Regions from separate parts of the Afifella sp. YEN Y35 genome, predicted to be linked through region 2. Evidence: riboswitches for the same ligand, from Rfam matches in the RefSeq annotation. Region 2 holds a riboswitch; each other region holds the start of a gene.
The links. Region 2 has a riboswitch for thiamine pyrophosphate ahead of thiB (thiamine ABC transporter substrate binding subunit). Riboswitches for the same ligand answer to the same signal wherever they lie in the genome.
Positions count from the first base shown of each region.

Region 1 (7,079 bases), 910 kb from region 2:
GCAGGCTCGTCACGGCCTCATCGGCAATGAGCGGATCGCCGGAGGCCGCCACCATCACCGGATCGAGCACGACGGGACCGGGCTCCCACCGCGTCAGCCCCTCCGCCACGGTTTCGATGACCTCCGGCTTCGAGAGCATGCCGATTTTGGTCGCGCCGACGGCAAGGTCGGAGAAGACCGCATCCATCTCGGCCGCCACGAAATCCGCGGGCACGTCGTGAATGGCCCTCACACCGCACGTGTTCTGGGCGACCAGCGCCGTGATCACCGTCGCGCCATAGACGCCGAGGGCGGAGAAAGTCTTGAGGTCGGCCTGGATGCCGGCGCCGCTGGTCGGGTCTGTGCCTGCAATCGAAAGTGCGATGGCCGTCATTGTGTGTCCTTCGCTGTACGAATTTCTTCAAGAAGCGCCTGGGCGGCGGCTTGTGGATCGTCGGCCCCCATGATGGCGGACACGACGGCAACGCCCTCGGCCCCGGCAGCGATGCATTCGGCGGCATTGGAAGCGCTGATGCCCCCGATGGCAACGGATCGAAGCCCGACAGCCCTCGTGACGGCCGAAAGCCCCTCCACGCCGATCGCCGCACCGGCATTGGGCTTGGTGGCCGTCGTATAGACCGGCCCGACCCCGATATAATCGGCGCCAGAAAGAGCGTCCCGGGACGCCTCGTGCTCGGTCGCACTGCCCACGGAAATCCCGAGGATGCGTTCCTCGCCGATCAGCCGCCGTGCATCCGCGCCGTCCATATCGCTCTGGCCGAGATGCACGCCGTCAGCCTCGACCGCGAGCGCCACATCGATGCGATCATTGACGATGAGTGGCACGCCCATAGGCTCCAACAGCGCCTTCAGGCGGCGCGCAATGGCAACGAGTTCACGCGTGCCGGCGTCGGGGTCGCGCAGCTGCACCAGCGTCACGCCACCTTTGACGGCCGCAGCGACGGTCTCGAAAAAATCGCGCGGACCGCAAAGCCTCGGATCGGTGACGAGATAAAGCGAAAGATCGAACGGATGACGCATCATTCCCCCTCCCCGCTTCCGGCGCCAATACCGGAATGAGCGGCAAGGAGATCCTTGTCCATGCGGAAGAGCGCGTCACAAAGCTCGGCCGGCAGATGCCCTGGCCCGTTGCCGCATCGCTCACCGGCGATCCGGCCGGCAGCGGCATAAACGGCAAGCCCGGCGGTCGCCGCTTCGAGCGGCGGCCGCACGGCCGAGAATGCGGCGACACAGGCGGAAAGCGCACAGCCGAGGGCGGTCGAGCGCGGCATGAGATCATGCCCGCCGGTGACCGAAACGACCTCATCGCCATCTGTCGCGTAATCGGTCGCACCAGTCACGGCAACGACACTTCCCGATGTCCGCGCCAGCGCCTTCGCCGCCGCAACGGCCTGATCGGAGGCGGCAAGAGAATCGACCCCCCTGCCGAGTGCGCCCGCCTCGCCTGCGAGACTCATGATCTCGCTCGCATTGCCGCGCACGATCGTCGGCCGCAGGGACAGGAGTGTGTTCGCGGCCTCGCTTCGGTATGGCGTCGCGCCCGTCGCCACCGGGTCGAGCACCCAGGGCTTCTGCTGCTCCCCCATGGCCTCGGCCGCCTTTTTCATGGCGCGCAGCCAGGCGGGCGACAACGTGCCGATATTGACGACGAGGGCGTCCGCGAGCTTGGCGAAATCGCCGACCTCTTCTTCCGCATGTACCATCGCGGGCGATGCGCCGAGGGCGAGAAGCGCATTCGCGGAGACGCTCATCGAAACGAAGTTGGTGATGTTTTGGACGAGAGGCTGGCGCGCACGCAGATCCGTCAGCGCCGCAAAGACCTCATCGATCGTCATAGGCATGGAATTCTCCCACTTCGGATCCGGCCCGAAGCGGAAGCAAATGAACGACGAGGATCTCTCGGCATCATCCCATCCCTCCGCCGGTGTTAACCGGATCAGGTTCGAGGGGTTGGCCGGATCGCCTCTCAGCCGCCTACAGATTGCAGCGGCACCCCCTGAGACGTCTTCCGATCTAGTGGTCTAGGAACCGCTTTGCAAGCATCGGCCGCTTGGCCCTTGCCGCGACCGGACAGTTGCGGTTTTCTCCCGGCCAAGGAGACTGCCATGACCCCGTTTTTCGTACTCATCAAATGCCAGCTCGGCCAGGCCTACCAGGTCGCCACCGCCCTGGCGGACGCCGAGATCGCATCTGAAATCTATTCCACAGCAGGCGATTACGACCTTCTGGCAAAGTTTTATCTGAGCCCCGACGACGACATCGGCCGCTTCGTGCAGGAAAAGGTGCACGTCATCGAAGGCATCCAGGACACCAAAACGATTCCCACCTTCAAGGCGTTCTGAGGCTCATCCGCCTCACCCCTGCGGCGTCGACAATTTGCGCATCTTTCGCCGCTCCAGCCCCAATTGATGCTCGCGGTAGATGATGAAGATGCCGGCAGCGATGACGACCGCTCCGCCCACGGCAACATTGATCCCGGGAATTTCATTGAAGAGCAGATAGCCGGCGATCGTGCCCCAGATCATCGAGGCATACTCGAAAGGCGCGATCGTCGACGTCTCGGCATAACGATAGGCGGCGGTCAGGGAGATCTGCCCAAGGCCGCCGAAGAGCCCGCACAGGGTCAGAAGGACCATCTCTTCCGTATCGGGCATGACCCATCCGAACGGGATGGTGAAAAGCGCCACGACCGTGCACGTGACGGAAAAATAGAAGACGATGGCGGAGGTCGATTCCGTCGCCGTCATCTTGCGGATGAGGATCGCGACCACCGCCGTCAGCACCATGGAGCCGAGCGCGCAGAGCGAGCCGACGAATTCCCGCCCGACGAGTTCGCCGCTTGAGAGAAGATCGAAGCGCGGCCACAGCACGATCATGATGCCGACGAAACCGACAGCAACGGCGGTCGAACGATAGATGCGCACCGTTTCGTGCAGGATCAGGGCGCCCAACACGACGATCATCAAAGGCGCGCCGTAGCTGATCGCCATGGATTCGGGCAGAGGCAGGCGCTGGACGCCGGCAAACCACAGCATCATCGTGGTCACCCCGATGAGGCCGCGACGGGCATGGCTCCAGGGATCTTTGGTGCGCACGGCCTCCTTGAGCTTGTTCTGCCAGGCGAGCATGCCGAGGAGCGGAACGAGCGCAAAGGCGGAGCGAAAGAACACGATCTCGCCGGTCGGCACGCGCTCGCCGACGAGCTTGATGCAGGAAAGCATCAGCGCGAAGGCAATGGTCGAGCTGACCTTGAGAATGATGGCGCGGGTCGCTGTGGTCACGATTGCCCACCGCCTCGGCTCTGCCGCGCGTTACGCCGGCAGTCCGCTTCGTCTTTGGTCACCCTAGCCTCGTTGTTCGGGGAGCGCCGCCTTTGCGGCTTGAATGGCATTCCACACCCGCAGCGGTGTCGCCGGCAGGTCGAGATGGCGGATCCCGTACTCTCGATAAAGCGCATAGACAACGGCATTCATGACCGCGGGCGTCGCGCCGATCGTTCCCGCCTCACCCGCACCTTTGATGCCGAGGGCATTGTGCGCCGAAGGCACGTTGCGCGTCTCGAAATGGAAGGAAACCGTGTCCCATGCGCGCGGCATGGCATAATCGCTGAAGCTTGCGGTCAGAAGCTGCCCGTCTTCGTCATAGACCGTGTTCTCCAGAAGCACCTGGCCGATGCTCTGCGCCACACCGCCATGCACCTGGCCCTCGAGCAGCAGCGGATTCACGCTCACCCCGAAATCGTCGACGATGGTGTAGCGGTCGATACGCGTGCTGCCCGTCTCCGGATCGATCTCCAATTCGCAGACATGCGTGCCGTTCGGATAGGTCGCTTCCGCCTGCTTGAACTCTCCGATCGCCGTCACCTCGGCGCGGTCGCCCGCTTTGGCTGCGAGGTGGGCGAACGAAATCGCCCGGTCGGTCCCGACGATCCGCGCCTCTCCGGCGGCAAGCTCGATATCGCCCGCAGCCGCTTCCAGCGCATCGGCCGCCAGATCCTTGAGCTTTTCCGCAAGATTGTCCGATGCGATGCGCACGGACGGACCCCCGAGCGGGATGGAGCGTGAGCCGCCCGTGCCGCCGCCCGTTTCCAGCGCATCGGTATCGCCCTGATGCACCCGGATCTGATCGAGATCGAGGCCGAGCCGCTCGGCCACGAACTGGGCATAGGCCGTGCGGTGTCCCTGCCCAGTCGCCTGCGTGCCGATGAAAAGCGCGACATGGCCGTCGTCTTCGAGCACGATTTTCGCCGGTTCGGAGCCGGCAAAAGCGCAGGCCTCGACATAGGTCGCCATCCCGATGCCTCTGAGCCGTCCGCGCGCCCTGCTCTCTGCAGCGCGCGTCTCGAAACCGGCGTGGTCCGACACCTCCAGCGCCCGATCCAGGTGCCCAGCGAATTCGCCTGTATCATACAGCCGTCCGGTGACGGTCTCGTACGGCAATTGCTCCGGCCGGATAAAATTGCGCCGCCGGATTTCGTCTGGAGCCAGACCCGCTACGCGCGCGGCCTCGTCGATCAGCCGCTCCAACAGGAACGCCGCTTCGGGACGCCCGGCACCACGATAGGCGTCGACCGGCACGGTGTTCGAATAGACGCCTTTGACGCTCACATGGGCGATCTCGATGTCGTACAGACCGGTCGTCATCGAGACCCCGACCCAAGGGATATACGGCCCGAACTGCGAGAGATAGGCACCCATATTGGCCGTGAGATCGACCTTCATGGCGAGGATGCGGCCGTCTCGATCGAGCGCCATGGCCGCCTCCGCGAAGTTGTCGCGGCCTTGCACATCCGACTGAAAATGCTCGTTGCGATCGCAGACCCAGCGCACCGGCTGACCGAGCACGAAGGCCGCTTTGGCCGCGAGCGGATATTCCCGGTAAGCGAAGATTTTGGGGCCGAAGCCGCCGCCGACCTCCGGCGTGACGACACGAAGGCGCGACGGGTCCACTTGCATCGCTTTGGCGACCGCCTTGCGCATGCCGTGCACGCCCTGCGAGCCGACCGTCAGCGTCCAGCGTTCTTGCCGCGGATCGTATTCGGCAACGATCGCGCGCGGCTCGATATAGTTGCAGACGAGGCGGTTGTTGACGAGGCTGAGCCGGGCGACCTTGTCGGCCCTGGCGAACGCGTCATCCGTCGCGGCCGCGTCTCCCACCTCATACTCGAAGGCGAGGTTGGTCCCGTGCTCCGGCCATACGAGCGGCGTGTCCGCCTCGAGCAGCCGATCGGTGCCGACGGCCACCGGGAGAGGTTCGTAATCGATCTCGATCAATTCCGCCGCTGCGCGTGCATTCTCGATTGTATCGGCGACGACGAAAGCGACCGCATCCCCCACATGCCGAACCACGCCTTCGCAGAGAACGGGCACCTCGGCCTTGCGCATTTCGCCCTTGGCCGGCCCCGATCCGAGACAGGGCATGGCGGCCATGTCGGCGACATCGGCTGCCGTCCACACGAGCTTCACGCCCTCCACCTTTCGCGCCGCCTCAAGACGCGGCGTGTCGAAGCGCGCATGCGCAAGCGGCGAACGCAGGACAAAGGCGACCAGCGTGCCGGCCGGCTTCACGTCGGTCGTGTAGCGGCCCTCACCGCGAATGAGAGCCTCATCCTCGACACGGCGCACCCGCGCCCCCATGCCAAACTTTGGCGGTGCCAGATCGGTCATTAGCGCAATTATCCGTCGTGAAAGCAGGAGAGACAGGCGCGAGCGGGGAGCCTGCGCCGACGAACGAAAGACCGCCCACAGCTTGACGGAGAATGCGACGAAGCGTCAATAGACGCCATGGATGGAACGGGCCGGTTCGGCGAAACATCTGCCGGACTGACGAAACGGTTTCAGGCTCTGCCCGGCAATCTCCGTGGTGCCGCCTGGATCATCGTCGCCACCGTTCTCTTCACCATCATGATGACGCTGATCAAGCTCATCGGCACGAGGCTGCCGGTCGCTGAAATCCTGGTCGTGCGTCAGTCGGTGATGTTTCTCGCCGCTCTGCCGCTGATCATCCGGGGCTTTCCGGGTTCGCTGACGACGCGGCGCCCTCTCCTGCATGCGGGACGCATCCTCTTTGCCGTCATTGCGATGTTCTGCGGCTTCACGGCGGTTGTTCATCTGCCGCTCGCTGATGCAACCGCGATCGCCTTCGCCAAGAGCTTTTTCATCCCGCTCTTTGCCATCGTCATCCTCAAAGAGGCGGTCGGACCTCGCCGCTGGGGCGCGATCATCTTCGGCTTCATCGGCGTCATGGTGATGCTCAACCCGACCGGCGCAGGCATCGACGGCTATGGCCTTCTCGCCGTGGCGGGCGCCGCCTCGGCGGCCCTCGTCATGGTGATCATTCGGCTCCTGTCGCGCTCGGATCTCGCGATCACCATCCTCGCCTATCAGACGGTCTTCGTGGGTGTTTTGCTGACACCTCTCGCCATCTGGCAATGGGTGTGGCCGACCTGGACGGAATTCGGCCTGCTCGTCGCCATAGGGCTCGTCTCGGTCACGGCACAAAGCTGCAACATCCAGGCATTTCGCGCCGGCGAAGCGACCGTGCTGGCGGCACTCGATTACGCCCGCCTCCTTTGGGCGACGATCCTCGGCATCCTGATCTTCAGCGAGATCCCTGCCATGCGCACCTTCATCGGCGCCGGCATCGTCATCGCGGCGGCACTTTACACCATCCATCGCGAAGCGAGACGCGGCCAGAGGCTGGCGCGTTCACCGGCCGGCCGCGGCTATACGAACTGAGCGACAAGAGCGCTCCAACCTTCGCAAGCCCCTGAGAAACATAGGGTTGCCGGCTTAGGAAGCTCTGCGCTCAGCCGAGGAACCAGGGCTTTCTCCTGCCCGTTTCGTGCCCGTCCTTTGGAGGCACGATGGCCGACACGCTTCAGGAACGAGCCGAATTGTGCGGGCTCAACTACATCTGCGCGGAAAATCTCACGATCGAGCGCCGCCGCAGCGGGCGTGGCTTCACCTATAGGCGTGCCGGCAAGACCATCCGCGATCGCCGCCTGCGCCAGCGCCTGGAAGACCTCGTCATCCCGCCAGCCTGGACCTCGGTCTGCATCGCCGAGGACCCACATGCAC
Region 1 covers NZ_CP180203.1:691,873-698,951, reverse strand. The annotation lists gene thiD (bifunctional hydroxymethylpyrimidine kinase/phosphomethylpyrimidine kinase) at 1-373, opposite strand, end outside; gene thiE (thiamine phosphate synthase) at 370-1,023, opposite strand; gene thiM (hydroxyethylthiazole kinase) at 1,020-1,841, opposite strand; TPP riboswitch at 1,897-2,007, opposite strand; gene ACK8CP_RS03340 (Lrp/AsnC ligand binding domain-containing protein) at 2,106-2,342, shown strand; gene ACK8CP_RS03335 (DMT family transporter) at 2,355-3,281, opposite strand; gene ACK8CP_RS03330 (xanthine dehydrogenase family protein molybdopterin-binding subunit) at 3,345-5,666, opposite strand; gene ACK8CP_RS03325 (DMT family transporter) at 5,784-6,737, shown strand; gene ACK8CP_RS03320 (DNA topoisomerase IB) at 6,866-7,079, shown strand, end outside.
Region 1: another riboswitch for thiamine pyrophosphate. It lies ahead of thiM (hydroxyethylthiazole kinase); the one in region 2 lies ahead of thiB (thiamine ABC transporter substrate binding subunit).

Region 2 (7,079 bases):
CACACGGCCATGAGGAGAGGAAAATTCCACGGGATGATCTGGCCGACGACACCCAAGGGCTCGTGGAAATGGTAGGCGATCGTTTCGTGATCGATTTCGGAGAGCGTGCCTTCCTGCGCCCGCACACAGCCGGCGAAATAGCGGAAGTGGTCGATCGCAAGCGGCAGGTCTGCGGCCTTCGTTTCCCGGATCGGCTTGCCGTTGTCCCAGGTCTCTGCGGTGGCGAGGAGATCGAGATTCTCCTCCATCCGGTCGGCGATGCGATTGAGGATGAAAGCCCTCTGGGCGACGTTGGTCTTGCCCCAGGCGTCTTTCGCCGCGTGCGCGGCGTCCAGCGCCGCCTCGATGTCTGCCGCATCCGAGCGCGCCACTTCGCACAGCGATTGGCCAGTGATCGGCGTGACGTTGTCGAAATACCGACCCGACTTCGGCGCCACCCATTTGCCGCCGATGTAATTGTCGTAGCGTGTGGCGAAAGGCAGCCGCGTTTCGCCGAACGGCCGTTCCAGTTGATCCATTGCTGTTCTCCCTAAGCGGGCGCTCTTGGCGAGAGAAAAGCGTTTCCTCTCGGGCGCCCTGGACAACAGGATCGATGTCGCCTGGAGGTCTGTCAGCCCCCCTCCAGCGGGAGAGAGGCCGCATCTGTCGCAGGAATGCGACAGGAAGCCGCGGGATCTTGTGTCGCCGCCTCCAGCCGTTTTGCGCCGAGTTTGCGATGGAAGGTCGCGCGCGAAATGCCGAGGATGCGCGCCGCCGCCGAGACATTGCCGCCGGTGCGGGCAAGAGCGCGGGCAAGAACGGCCCGCTCCGCGTCCTCCAGACTTTCCGCGCCCGGGATGCTCAGGAGATCGGAGGCCGGCACGGGCGCTTTGGCGAGGTTGCCTTTGATCCCCAAGGCCACGCGGGCGCTGTGCGATGCGCCGACGGCGAGGTCGTCGGCATTCACCGCGACGAGCGCCGCCGGATTGTGCTCCAGCCCCGAGACGGCGAGGATCCGCGCATGCGCAAACGTGCGCCGGAACGCTTCCGCTTCGATCCGCCTTGCCGCTTCGCGCACGCTGAGCGCGATGAGCCCGGCGAAGGTCTCGGTGAGGTCTGGGCGGCAGGAGGAGACGTCGAGAACGCCGGCGAGTTCGCCGTTGTGGTCATGGATGGGGGCCGCCATGCAGCCGAGCGCCCCGTTGCGCGCAAAGAAGTGCTGGTCGCGGTGCACAGTGACAGGGCGGCGCTCGATGACGCAGGTGCCGATGCCGTTGGTGCCTTCCGTTGCCTCGCTCCACAGCGCACCCGGCCATAGTCCCCACTCGTCGAAGACGGCATCGTCGCCGGTCTCGCCGCGACGCTCGACCGGCACGCCGTCGCTATCGGCAAGGAGCACGCAACACCCTGCGGCGCCGACGGCGCTGAAGAGCTGATCAAGACTGGCTTCGGCGGCGCGAATCCATGGCTCCATCCGCTCGCGCACCAGGGCGAATTCGCTCGCCGTCAGCCGGTGAGGCGGGTGCCTGTTGGCTGGGTCGAGCCCATAGAGACGCGCCGAGCGGCTCCAGGACGCGACCATCGGCGATTGCGCGGCGGCCCCGGCCGCGATCGCAGAGTGAACCACATCGACGTGCGGACAAGTCTCGGACATCCCAAGTTTCCTCCCATGGGGTTTCGATGCACCTGCGCCGTTCTTTGTATTCGGCTTGTTTAAGCGCATCGTCCGATTCGAGTTTCTTGTATTCTCCTTGTGTATTTAGAGATGCGACTAGAGCAGTCGCCTGATTACGCCCGATATGATTGGTATGGCGTCTCGGGTTTTGCGGGGCGCAAGTATTCGACGAATGTGGCGGCAAACGCAAGAGAGGGCAAAATGCGTATAGGCAGCGTTCGTTGCCATCCAAAGACAACGCACCGAGTTCTCTTCGTTTTGCCGCATCTCGTTTGCGGCCCCGACACACGTTTGTCTGGCCCGACGCCGTATCGCCGGATACCGCGTTTAAGAGAGGGCGCGCGTTCCGAGATAGCTCTCTACCGCGGCAATGCCCGAGGCTGAGAGGGTTTCCTCGGTCGGCCCAACGGTGACGAAACGTCCCTTGTCGAGGAAGGCGACGTTGTCGGCGAAGCCCAGGGCATCCTCCGGATGATGCGTCACCATCAGCACCGTCATCGTTCCGGCCCGACGCCGTAGATCGCGCAACAACGCCAGCATTTCGCGGCGCAGGGCGGGACCGAGCGCGGCAAACGGCTCGTCCAGCAGGAGCAGAGGGCGCTGGCGGACAAAGGCGCGCGCCAGCGCGACGCGCTGACGTTCGCCGCCGGACATCTCCCCCGGCCTGCGGTCGTCGAAGCCCACAAGGCCGACGGCCTCCAGCGCTTCAGCCGCGCGCTGCCGCTCGGCCGGGCCCATCCGTAATCTCGGGGAAATTCCGAGCCCCACATTTTGGATGGCGCTCAGGTGGGCAAAGAGATTGTTCTCCTGAAACACGAAACTGAGCGGGCGTTGCGAGGGGGGCACGCCCGTCATGTCGGCGCCGGAGATCGTCACCCGGCCGCGCTCGGGCATCAGAAAGCCGGCGATGATGTCGAGGAGGGTCGATTTTCCGGCACCGCTTGGGCCGATGATCGTCAGCCATTCGCCAGGCGCGACCGTGAGGTCGAAGCGCATCGGGGCGCTTTCATAGGTGTATTCTAGGCCGTCCAAGACGAGGGCGGGCAGGTCGCTCATCAGCCTTCCTCTCGGCGAAACCCGCGCTCCGCGAGTGCCATCAGGGTGAGACACAAGACCCCGAGCAGCAGCGCCAGCCCGGCTGCGTCGGCGGTGCGATAGCTGCCCATGCGCTGCAGGAGCAGATAGGGCAGGGTGATGAAATCCTGGCTGCCAAAAAGCGCCACCGCACCAAGATCTCCGAGGGATAGGGCGAGCGCAAAGGCAAAGGAGAGGGCCAACGGAGCTTTCAGCGCGGGCCATTCGACGTGGCGCAGCCGCGCCAGCCCGAAGAGGCCGAGGCTCTCGGCAAGGCGATCGTGTCGCTGTGCCGAGGCGGCAAGCGCCGGTGCGAGAATACGCACGATAAACGGCATCGCCATCACGGCATTGGTGGCGACAATGACGAAGGGTGCCGCTGCGAAAACGTCTGTCACCTGTCGCAGCAGAAGAAACCAGCCGGCGCCGATGACGATCGGCGGCACCACGAGCACGAGACTGCCCGACAGCTCGAAGAGCCCGCGCCAGGCTGCGCGACCCCTCGAAGAGGGAGATCTTTCCAATGCCTGTCGCGCCAAGAGGAGAGGCGCGGCGAGCAAGAGCGCCAGTGTCGCCGCCGCGAACGCCACGACGCCGCTTGTCATCGCGGCCCGCTGGACGTTTGGATCGGCCAGCAGTGCGATCAGATCGGAGCGCAGACCGGCAACGATCGTGGCGATGAACGGCGAGAGGACGAAGGCGATCCCCACGGTCAGAACCGCGAGATCGAGCGCGCGAACGAAGCCCTGGTGAGGGTCGTAGCGCCGTGCCCGCCGCCCGAGTGTAAAGCCGCCGGGCGTTGTCTGGCCGAGCCGCAGCGTGACGGCGACCGCAAGGCCGGTCAGCACAATCTGTATCAACGCCAGGAAAACCGCGAGGCCCGGATTAAAATCGTAGCGCAGGGCCTGATAGATCGCGACTTCCAGGGTGGTGGCGCCCGGCCCGCCACCCAATGTCAGGACCAGCGTGAAACTGGTGACGCAGAGCATGAAGATGAGGCTCGTCGCGCCGGGTAGCGCGGTGCGGATTGCCGGCCATTCGAGGACGCGGAAGGTGGTGAGGGGCGTGAGAGAAAGATGCCCGGCGAGCTTCCAGCTTTCTGCCGGCACGCCGTCGAGAGCAGCGAGCATCAGCCGGGCGGCGAGCGGCAGGTTGAAGAAGGTGTGGGCGATCAGGATGCCGGACAGCCCATAGACGTTGAGGCGATCGAATCCGAGGGTGGCGGCCAGATCCGAGACGACGCCGTTGCGGCCCCACACCGCGATGATCGCCAAGGCGCCGACCAGCACCGGCAGGGCTTGCGGCAGGAGGAACAGACGCAGGACGAGGCCGCGGCCGGGAAACCGAGCCCTGTGGAGGGCCACTGCAAGCGGCAGGGCACCGGCCACGGCAAGGAGGGTGGAAAGGGCCGCCTGTTCCAGCGTGAACAGCACCACCCCCCGCAAATAGCGGTCCGATGCCAAGGCAAGCACGTCCGGCGCCGCATCGGCTTGGGTAAGCAAGGCGAAACATGCGCCGCCCAAAAACCCGGCGAGCGCGGCAACGGCGGCAAGTCCTGCCGCGACACGCCAACGTCGATCTGTCGAACCTGTCATCGGACGCGCGGAGAGCCTCAGCGACCGAGCGCCTGCAGCCATTCCTGCGTCCAGGCGCGTCGGCTGTCGGCTACCGTTTGGGGATCGAAAGACAGGGTCTTGTCCGGGGTCACCAGCTGCTCAAAGGCGGCGGGCAGCGGCGAGGCGGTCGCTGCGGCCGGCAGCATCCAGTTGGTGGTCGGCAACGCGTCCTGTGCCGCGGGCGAGATCAGATAAGCGAGGAAGTCGCGGGCGAGATCCGGGTGCTCGGAGCTTGCGATGCGGCCGGCGACCTCGATTTGGATGTAATGGCCCTCATCGAAGGCTGCCGCGCGGTAGCGGTCGCTCTCCTCCTCGATCAGGTGATAGGCAGGCGAGGTGGTATAGCTCAGCACCATCGGGACTTCGCCGCTCGTCAAGAGCCCATAGGCTTCGCTCCAGCCCGGCGTCACGGTCAGGACACGCTCGGAGAACTCTCGCCATTTCGCTTCGGCGCCGTCGCCGTAGACTTTCTTCATCCAAAGAAGCAGCCCGAGACCCGGTGTCGAGCTGCGAGGATCTTGGATGGCGATCTTCTCCTCCGGATCGCCGCTGACCAGCTCCTCCAGGCTTTGCGGAGGGGCATCGATCGCCTCACTGTCGTAGACGACGGCGAACCAGCCATAATCATAGGGCACGAAAACCGGATCGGAAAAACCGCCGGGAACGTCGACCGCAGATGTGTCGGTGCCATGCGGTGCGAAGAGCCCGGTCGCCCTGGCCTCAGCGATCAGGTTGGTGTCGAGCCCGACCACCACCTCCGCCGATGTCGAAGCACCTTCGAGCTTCAAACGGTTGAGGATCGCAACGCCGTCCTCCAGCCCGACCCATTTCACCGTGCAGCCACAAACCGCCTCAAAACCGGCCTTGATCCGCGGCCCCGGCCCATAATCGGCAACGAAGCTCTCATAGGTGTAGACCGTCAGCGAGGGCTTCTCCTCCTGCGCCGCGGCGGGTGTGATTGCGCCGAAGAACAATGCGGCGACGGCTGATGCTATGAAGATGGAAGGGGATTGCAGCGAGCCCAAGGGCGCCTCCTTGTCGTTTGAAAGCGGGAAGGGGCGCATTCGCGGCAACGAAAGCTCTCCATCCCTCCGCCGGTGCGAGCCGGATCAGGTTCAGCGGGTTGGCGGATAAGCCTCTCAGCCCGTATGGGCACCCCGTGTGAGCGTCTTCAGACCTAGTGGAAATGCGCCGGCCCGACAAGCATCGAGCGATGATCTGGGCCTTGGCGACCTCGATCTAAACGGCCAAGGTCCCACCAATGACGAGCACCCGATCCATAACCTCCCCGATGTGCTGGCGCCGATGACCCATGTGACGTCGGCGAAGCGGGAAGGAGTGGATGGATATCGAGGAATTTGCCAACGGCGTGCGGGAGTTGGGGCTCGGCACCTTCCCTTTCGCCTCAGATTCGGTTCGGGGGAGCGGCGGACCTGCAAACCGATTTGGTGGCGTGATTAGAGCGTCTCAGCGGAGACGTTTTCGCCATGCGGCTTGTCTATCAATTGGTGGCGGGAAGACGATATTCAGGCGCTTGCGAGCTTGCGGCTGTCGCGTTCTGCAGCAAGCTGGTGCATCGCAGGAAAACTCGGCAGGTCAACGAAGAAAATCGTCCCGCCGCCCTCTGTGCTGCGGAAATCGATCTCGCCGTTGAGGTGCTCGATGATCGCCTTGGTGATTGAAAGGCCGAGACCGGTGCCACCAACCTTCTGGTTGTCGGAGAAGTTGGCCCGTTCGAACTTTGTGAAGATGCGGGTGTGGAATTCCTGCGGGATGCCCGGCCCCTCGTCGCTCACGTAGATGCGGGCTCGGCCTGCTCGCTGTGCAATGCGTATGCGAACGGTGCTTCCTGACGGGGAGAATTTTACCGCATTGGAGATCAGATTGACGAAGGCTTGGCTGAGACGATCCTGATCGGCCAGACAGACGAGACCTGGAGCGGTCTCTTCGATCTTGATCGAGACTTCAAGCTCCGCTTATGCGCTTTTCGGTTGGCTCGGCCTGCGTTTGGCCGTGCCCCCAGGCTATGCGACGTTGATCTGGCCGGCATCGGGAATCGCGGTTTCTGCGCTTCTGTTTTATGGTCACCGGCTATGGCCCGGCGTGTTTCTGGGGGCATTCGCGGTTAATGCCGTCATTGGGAACGCTTTCGGTGCGCAGGGGCCCGATTGGTCGGCGCTGGGCGTTGCTGTTTGCATCGCCACCGGGTCGACGGTGCAATCGCTCCTCGCTGTTCACCTTCTTCGGCGGCGCTTCGGGATGCCCTTCGCCTTGGAGGGGATGCGAGACTTCATTCCGTTTACCCTGCGCGCGGCCCTTTTGCCGTGTCTCATTGGTGCGAGCGTCGGCGTAGCAAGCCTTATGGGGGCCGGTATCACCGGCGGATCGGCTGCCCTTTCCAATTGGATCACATGGTGGATCGGGGACGTTGCCGGAATCCTGCTCGTCCTACCCCTGGCCATGATCAGCCCTTTGCGCCCGTGGAGTGCCCGATACCGCGGACGCCCGCTCGCCCGGGTCAGCAGGCTGGGCCTTGTGGCGCTGCTGGTTCCCCTCGGATTAACGTTCTACGCATGGAAGTTCACCAACGAAGCGGCGTTCGAACAGGGGCTGACCTCGTTCAAGGCTCTGGCGGGAGACAGCGAACAGGCACTGCTGCACCGGCTGGACGCCTACAAGCAGGCGCTGGACGCCGGAGCGGGTCTTTTCAGCGGCTCCAGCTACGTTTCGAAGAC
Region 2 covers NZ_CP180203.1:1,598,432-1,605,510, reverse strand. The annotation lists gene adh (aldehyde dehydrogenase) at 1-518, opposite strand, end outside; gene ACK8CP_RS07655 (GAF domain-containing protein) at 611-1,633, opposite strand; gene thiQ (thiamine ABC transporter ATP-binding protein) at 1,982-2,710, opposite strand; gene thiP (thiamine/thiamine pyrophosphate ABC transporter permease) at 2,710-4,323, opposite strand; gene thiB (thiamine ABC transporter substrate binding subunit) at 4,341-5,360, opposite strand; TPP riboswitch at 5,414-5,515, opposite strand; gene ACK8CP_RS07635 (sensor histidine kinase) at 5,871-6,224, opposite strand; gene ACK8CP_RS07630 (PAS domain S-box protein) at 6,298-7,079, shown strand, end outside.

Region 3 (7,079 bases), 1.6 Mb from region 2:
AGACGCTGGACGCAGAAAGGCCTCGTGTCATGGCCAATGTGGTGGTTGTCGGCTCGCAATGGGGCGACGAAGGTAAGGGCAAGATCGTCGACTGGCTGTCGGAGCGCGCCGATGTGGTGGTGCGTTTTCAAGGCGGCCACAATGCCGGTCATACGCTCGTCATCGATGGCGTGTCGTTCAAGCTGAGCCTGTTGCCCTCCGGAGTGGTGCGACCGGGCAAGCTCGCCGTCATCGGCAACGGCGTGGTGCTCGACCCGCACGCCTTGATTGCGGAAATCGACCGCCTCGCCGAGCAGGGCGTGACCGTGACGCCCGAGACGCTCCGCATCGCCGACAATGCCGCCCTCATCCTGTCGCTGCACCGTCGTCTCGACGGGCTCAGGGAGAATGCCGCCGCGCCCGAGGCGAAGATCGGCACGACGCAGCGTGGCATCGGGCCAGCCTATGAGGACAAGGTCGGCCGGCGCTCGATCCGGGTCATGGATCTTGCCGAACCCGAGACGCTGCCAGCCAAGATCGATCGGCTTCTCGTCCACCACAACGCGCTTCTGAAAGGCCTCGGGGAGCCGGAAGTGTCGCGCGAAGACATTCTCGCCGAGCTCGAGGACGTGCGCGAACGGGTCATCCCGTTCTGCGATACCGTGTGGGCGCTGCTCGATGCGCGGCGCAAGGCGGGCGATCGCATTCTCTTCGAGGGGGCGCAGGGCGCGCTCCTCGACATCGATCACGGCACCTATCCTTATGTCACCTCCTCGAACACGGTGGCGGGACAGGCCTCGGCCGGGTCCGGCATCGGGCCTTCGGCGCTCGACTACGTGCTCGGAATCACAAAGGCCTACACGACCCGGGTCGGGGAGGGGCCGTTCCCGACCGAAGACAAAGGCGAGATCGGCAACTTCCTCGGCGAGCGCGGCCGCGAATTCGGGACCGTCACGGGCCGCAAGCGGCGTTGCGGCTGGTTCGATGCGGCGCTCGTGCGCCAGACGGTCAAGGTCTCCGGCATCGACGGCATCGCCTTGACGAAGCTCGACGTGCTCGACGGCCTGAACGAGATCAAAGTCTGCGTGGGCTACGAGGTGGATGGCCGCCGCGTGTCCTGGCTGCCGGCGGGCGCTGCGGCCCAGGCGCGGTTGAAGCCGATCTACGAGAGCCTCGAAGGCTGGCAGGAATCGACAGCCGGCGCACGAAGTTGGGTCGATCTTCCCGCCCAGGCGGTGAAATACGTCCGGCGCATCGAAGAACTCATCGAAGCTCCGGTCGCTCTTCTGTCGACGAGTCCGGAACGAGCCGATACGATCCTTGTCCGTGACCCATTTCAGGACTAAGCCTTGCCGTTAATCCACGGTTACACAGTTCTTCAAGCGTTATGCCCGATTACGTAGCGATCCTAAAACGCTCCATCGCCAGTCTTCCCGATGACGGGCCGGACATGCGCCAGGCGGTCTACGACCGCGCCCGCTCTGCGTTGGCGCGCCAGCTCACCGCCGTGGAGCCTCCGCTGCCCCCCGAAGATATCGAAGGGCATCATGCGGCGCTCGAAGATGCGATTGCCGTTGTGGAGGAAGATTTCGCGGCCGAGAGTGCCGGTGTCCAGGAGCCCGACGAGGAGCCGGCACCACCGCCGCCTCCACCCCCTCCGCCACCACCACCTCCTCCTCCCCCGCCTCCTCCTCCCCCGCCTCCTGCAAAAGAGGCGCCTCGGGCGGAACCGGCGCACGCCCGGGCCGTGCCCCAATATGGGGAGCGCGACCTTCGGGGAAGCGGCTCTGTTGGGGGCGGTGCTGCTGGCGGCGATTTCGCCGGGAGCCGGGAGCCGAAGCGGCCGGATGCTGCGGCCGGGGCCGGCCCCGCCGGCGCGCCCGTGCCGAATGTGACGTCCGAGGGCAAAGACGATTACCCGCAGGATGCCCGGATCGAGGGCGCCGGTGTCGAGGACGAAACGCCTTCTGCCCGCAAGTCGCGGTGGAAAAAGGAAAAGAAGGCCAAGGGCGAGGCCAGAGACGAGGCCGTCGCGGCACCGCGCCATGACGATGGTTCGGAGAAGGTGCGGACATCGCGCGCGCCGGCGCTGATCGCGACCGTCCTGGTTCTGTTGATCGCGCTCGGCATCGGAGCGGTCGTCTATTCGCAATGGGATACGATCGTCACCGCGTATGACGATATCTCCGGCCAGGTTTCCTCCGACGAGACGGCACAGGGCACGGCCCCGGGGAACGCCGAGGACAACACGTCCTCGTCGCCTTTGACGGGCCTCATCGAGAGCCAGGGCGAACGCGTGGAAGGCAAGGACGAGGATCGTCTCCTCACCGGGCCGGAAGCCGAGACGCCCGATGCCGGACCTTCCACGAGCCAGGAAGAGCCGATGGATGCGCCTCTCGACGGTGCGCCCAGCGATGAAGGTCTGCCGGACGACACGGGCGAATCAGATGGCGCTGGTCTGCCGGCCGACGAGACGCAGCCGGGCACGCCGGACGAGCTCTCCGAGACGGCGCCCTCCAACGGGAATGCCGCGGGACAGGCCACGAGCGGTTCGCTTGTCGGGCAAAGGGCGATCTTCTACGAGCAGGGCGAAGACGGTGCCGCCGGCAAGGCGGTGAACGGCGCCGTGTCGTGGTCGACGGTCAAGCGCGACGACGGAGGCTCTGCCATCCAGGCGAAGATCGACGTGCCGGAGCGTGAGGCCGAGGTCACGATCACCATTTCCAAGAACAACGACGTTGCCCTGCCGGCGAGCCATCTCATCGAGATCGCCTTCTCCGGTACGCTCGACGACACCGCAGTCGTGCAGCGTGTTCCGGCCTTGGTGATGAAGCCGAACGAGCAGGCGCGCGGACAGCCGCTCGCAGGCGCTGCCGTCGACGTGACCGGTGACCTCTACTGGATCGCGCTCTCCGACACGCCCGATCAGGTGGAGCGGAATCTGGAGCTTCTGCGCAGCGGTTCCTGGTTCGACCTGCCGATCCTGTTTGAGGGCGGCAAGCGGGCCCTGATCACCTTCGAGAAGGGTATTCCGGGCGACAAGGTGTTTGAGAATGTGATGCAGAGCTGGGGCGATTCCTGATCGCCCCAGCCTGGCTAACTTTCACCGAACTGGCTTTCACCGAACGGGCCCTTACCGAACGGCCTGGGCGTAGCTTTCCAGCTCCGGTACCGTCTCGATCAGTCCCTGATCCTTCATGAATTCCGCGAACCGCTGATAGCGGCCGGCGTCGAAGGCGCCAGGGCTTTTCGAAAAGCGGGCGACCGTATCCATGAACGCGCGGCGGTTGAGCTCGTCGCCGAGATCGGGATGCGCTTTCGTGAAGATCTCGAGGGCTTCCTCGGGATGGTTGGTGAGGTAGAGCGTGGCGCGCTCGATCGCCTTCAGGAAGCGCGGCAGCCTGTCGTCGCCGAGCTTGTCGGAGCGTGCGATGAAGATGAGCTCGTCATAGGGCGGCACGCCGTGCTCCTCGGGATAGAAGGCCCGGCCGGGCTTGCCTTCGATGTCGAGCTGATTGAGCTCGACATTGCGGAATGCGCCGATGACGGCATCGACGCGTCCTGCGAGAAGGGCCGGTGAGAGTGCGAAGTTGACGTTGACGAGATCGACGTCGTCGAGGGTCACGCCGCTTTCTCCGAGCATCATCTTCAGAAGCACATCCTCGAAGCCTCCAACCGAGAAGCCGACCGTCTTCCCCTTGAGGTCGGCGAGCGTCGTCACATCGCTGCCTTCCAAAACCACGAGCGAGTTGAGCGGCGTTTCGACGAGCGTTCCGAAGCGCGCCAGCGGCAATCCTTCGGCCACCTGAAGATAGAGATTGGGCTGGTAGGAAATGGCGACATCGCCTTCGCCCGCCGCAACGAGGCGGGGTGGAGCGCTCGGGTCGGCCGGCGGGATCATTTCCACATCGAGGTCTTCCTCGGCGAAATAGCCCTTTTCCTGCGCGACGACGAGCGGCGCGTGGTCGGGGTTCACGAACCAATCGAGCAGCACGGTCAGGTGGTCCGCGGCCGCCGCTGGGGAGGCGGTCAAGATGAGCGCCAGAAGCATCAGGCGCAGGCGGTCGAGCATGGTCATTTCCTCTCTTTTCGGATCATGTCGGAGTTTCGGAGATCGTCTCAGGCGATGCTCGCTTCTCCCGGCACCCAGCCGAGGAGGCGGCGCAGGAAGAGATCGATCAGGGCGCGCAGCAGGATCGCCATCGCGGCGAGCAGGAAGAGGCCGACGAAGACGCGGTCGGTCTGCATGCGGGCATTGGCCTGCAGCATGACGAAGCCGAGGCCGGCGGAGGCGCCGACCCATTCGCCGACGACGGCGCCGATCGGCGCGATCGCGGCGGCGACCCTGAGCCCGGAGGCAAGGGCGGGCAGGGCCGCAGGAATGCGGATGTAGCGGAAGGTGTCGCGCCTGGAGGCGCGGTTGAGCCTTGCGAGATCGAGAAGGCCCGGATCGGTGCGCTTCAGACCGTCGGCAAACGCAGTGGCCACCGGAAAATAGATGATGAGCCCGGCCATCACGACTTTGGACGCCATGCCGAAGCCAAACCAGATGACGAGAAGCGGCGCGATGGCGAAGACCGGGAGTGCCTGGCTCGCCGCCAGGATCGGCATGGCGAGCCTTTCAAGTGCGGGAGAGGCAACGACCAGGATCGCCGTCAATGCGCCGACCAGCGCTCCGACGACGAGGCCGACCACGATCTCCGTCGCGGTGACGGCGGCGTTGCCGAGATAATAGAAGGGGAGGGCGGAGAAAGCCGTCACGAGATCGCTCGGCGCCGGCAGGATGAAGCGCGGCACGCCGGTTGCGCGCACGAGGCCTTCCCAGACGGCGAGGAGTGCGATCGCGATTGCGAGACGGATTGCGAGAATGGCCAGCACGCGCCCCTTTCATGGCAGAGATCATGCGTGCTGGAGAGACTGAGGCCCGTCCCTTCGCCGGCATGACCCGGATCAGGTTCAAAGGGTCCGGCCGCCATCACGGCCATCTCAGCGCGGTTTGTCCGCACACCCCTCGGAAACGCCCACCATAACTCTCCGGCCGAGGCTTGCAAGCCGTCTCACGGTCGCCGCACGATCGCGTTTGCGGCCTCATCCATGGTCCCGGTGGGTGACAAATTTGCCGCAGAGGGATAGAGGCGGGGAAATGCGTGTCCTCTTTGCCCCTTTTCGTTGGCTTTTCGATCAACCCTATCTGCTCTTGACGCTGACCTCGCTCTTCTGGGCCGGCAATGCGGTGGTCGCGCGGGCGGTGATCGATGATTTCTCACCGATCCTTTTCGCGCAGCTGCGCTGGGGTGGGGCTGCGCTGTTGATCCTGCCTTTCGCCATGAAGGCGCTGCGCGCCGACTGGCCGGTGATCCAGCGTCATCTCGGCGTGCTGACGCTGATGGCTTTGTGCGGCATCACGCTCTTCAACACGCTTCTCTACTGGGCTCTCGAATATACGACGGCGCTCAATGTCGTGCTTCTGCAGGCGACGACGCCGCTTGCCATCGCCTTCGTCGTTTTCATGCTCTTCCGCGAGCGGCTCACCTTCGGCCAGCTTGCCGGCATCGTCGTCTCCCTCATCGGGGTCGTGGTCATCGTCTCGCGCGGGCAATTGCAGGTGCTGGCGCATCTGCGGCTCAATCCGGGCGACGTGATCATGCTGATCGACGTCGTCATCTATGCCACCTATTCCGCGCTTTTGAAGCGGCGGCCGCCTCTTCACTGGCTGAGCTTTCTGGCGATCACCATCGGGTGGGGCGCCATCATGCTCCTGCCGGCAAGCGCGCTCGATCTGTTGCGCGGTGGCCATATCGACATCAATGCGGCGAGCCTTGCGGCCCTCTTCTACGTCGCCGTCTTTCCCTCGGTGCTCGCCTATATCTGCTTCAACCGGGGCGTCGATCTCATCGGTCCGAACAGGGCGGGACCCTTCTTCCATCTGGTGCCGTTCTTCGGTGCCATTCTCGCTGTCTTCGCCCTTGGCGAGACCTTCACCTACGCCCACGCTTTCGGCGGCGTGTGCATTCTCGGCGGCGTCTTCCTGGCGAGCCGGAGGCAGCGCCTCAAGAATCGGGTGGAGCCGGAGAGAAGCCTCTCTTAGGGCTCGTCACATGGACGCCAAAACCCTCCCCACATCTGCACGCACCGCGCCAGTCGAGGCCTCTCTCGATCTCGGCAGCCTGACGCTTCTCGTCCTTCTGTCGCTCCTCTGGGGCGGCTCGTTCCTGTTCATGCGCGTCGCGGGCGCGGAGGTGCCGGTCTTCACGCTCGTGCTCTTGCGCGTCGGCATCGCGGCTGCGGCACTCTGGATCGTCATCCTCGCTTCGGGGCGGCGCCTGCCGAGCCGGGGTGGGATTTATCTGCGCGCGCTTTTGATGGGTTTTCTCAACAACGCCGTGCCGTTTTCGCTGATCACCTTCGCGACCGTCGAAATCGGTGCGGGCGCGGCCTCCATCCTCAACGCGACGACGCCGATCTTCACCGTTCTCATCGCGCATGTTCTGACGGCCGACGAGAAGATGACGACGAACAAGGTCACGGGCGTCGTTCTCGGTTTTCTGGGTGTTGCCGTGATGATCGGCCTGCCGGCCCTGCGCGGGCTGACGGCCGATTTTCTGGCCGTTCTGGCGATGCTTGCCGCGGCGACGTCTTATGGGTTTTCGGCGGTCGTCGGAAAGGGATTTCGGGCGACCGATCCCGTCGTTGCGGCGGCGATGCAGCTTTCCGCATCGACCCTTTTGATGGTTCCGGTCGCATTCCTCATCGACCGGCCCTTCGCGACGGCAATGCCGGGCATGGCCGCGATCCTTTCGATCCTCGGCCTGGCACTTCTGTCCACGTCCTTAGCTTATGTGCTGTTTTTCAGGATTCTGGCGCGCGCCGGCGGCACGAACGCGATGCTCGTCACGCTTCTCGTGCCGGTGAGCGCGGTGACGCTCGGCGTCGTGCTTCTCGGAGAAAGCCTGTCGGCGGGGCAGTTCGCCGGCATGGCCATGATCGGCGCAGGGCTCGTCGTCATGGACGGACGGGCCCTGCGGCGGTTGCGGGGCGGCTAGAGCGTCCCATCCCTTGAGGGACAGATTTCTCTGTTTCGTCTCGGGAGGGTGCGCCGC
Region 3 covers NZ_CP180203.1:4,068,582-4,075,660, forward strand. The annotation lists gene ACK8CP_RS19400 (adenylosuccinate synthase) at 30-1,325, shown strand; gene ACK8CP_RS19405 (hypothetical protein) at 1,367-3,061, shown strand; gene ACK8CP_RS19410 (ABC transporter substrate-binding protein) at 3,113-4,051, opposite strand; gene ACK8CP_RS19415 (ABC transporter permease) at 4,099-4,857, opposite strand; TPP riboswitch at 4,890-5,001, opposite strand; gene ACK8CP_RS19420 (DMT family transporter) at 5,123-6,067, shown strand; gene ACK8CP_RS19425 (DMT family transporter) at 6,078-7,022, shown strand.
Region 3: another riboswitch for thiamine pyrophosphate. It lies ahead of ACK8CP_RS19415 (ABC transporter permease); the one in region 2 lies ahead of thiB (thiamine ABC transporter substrate binding subunit).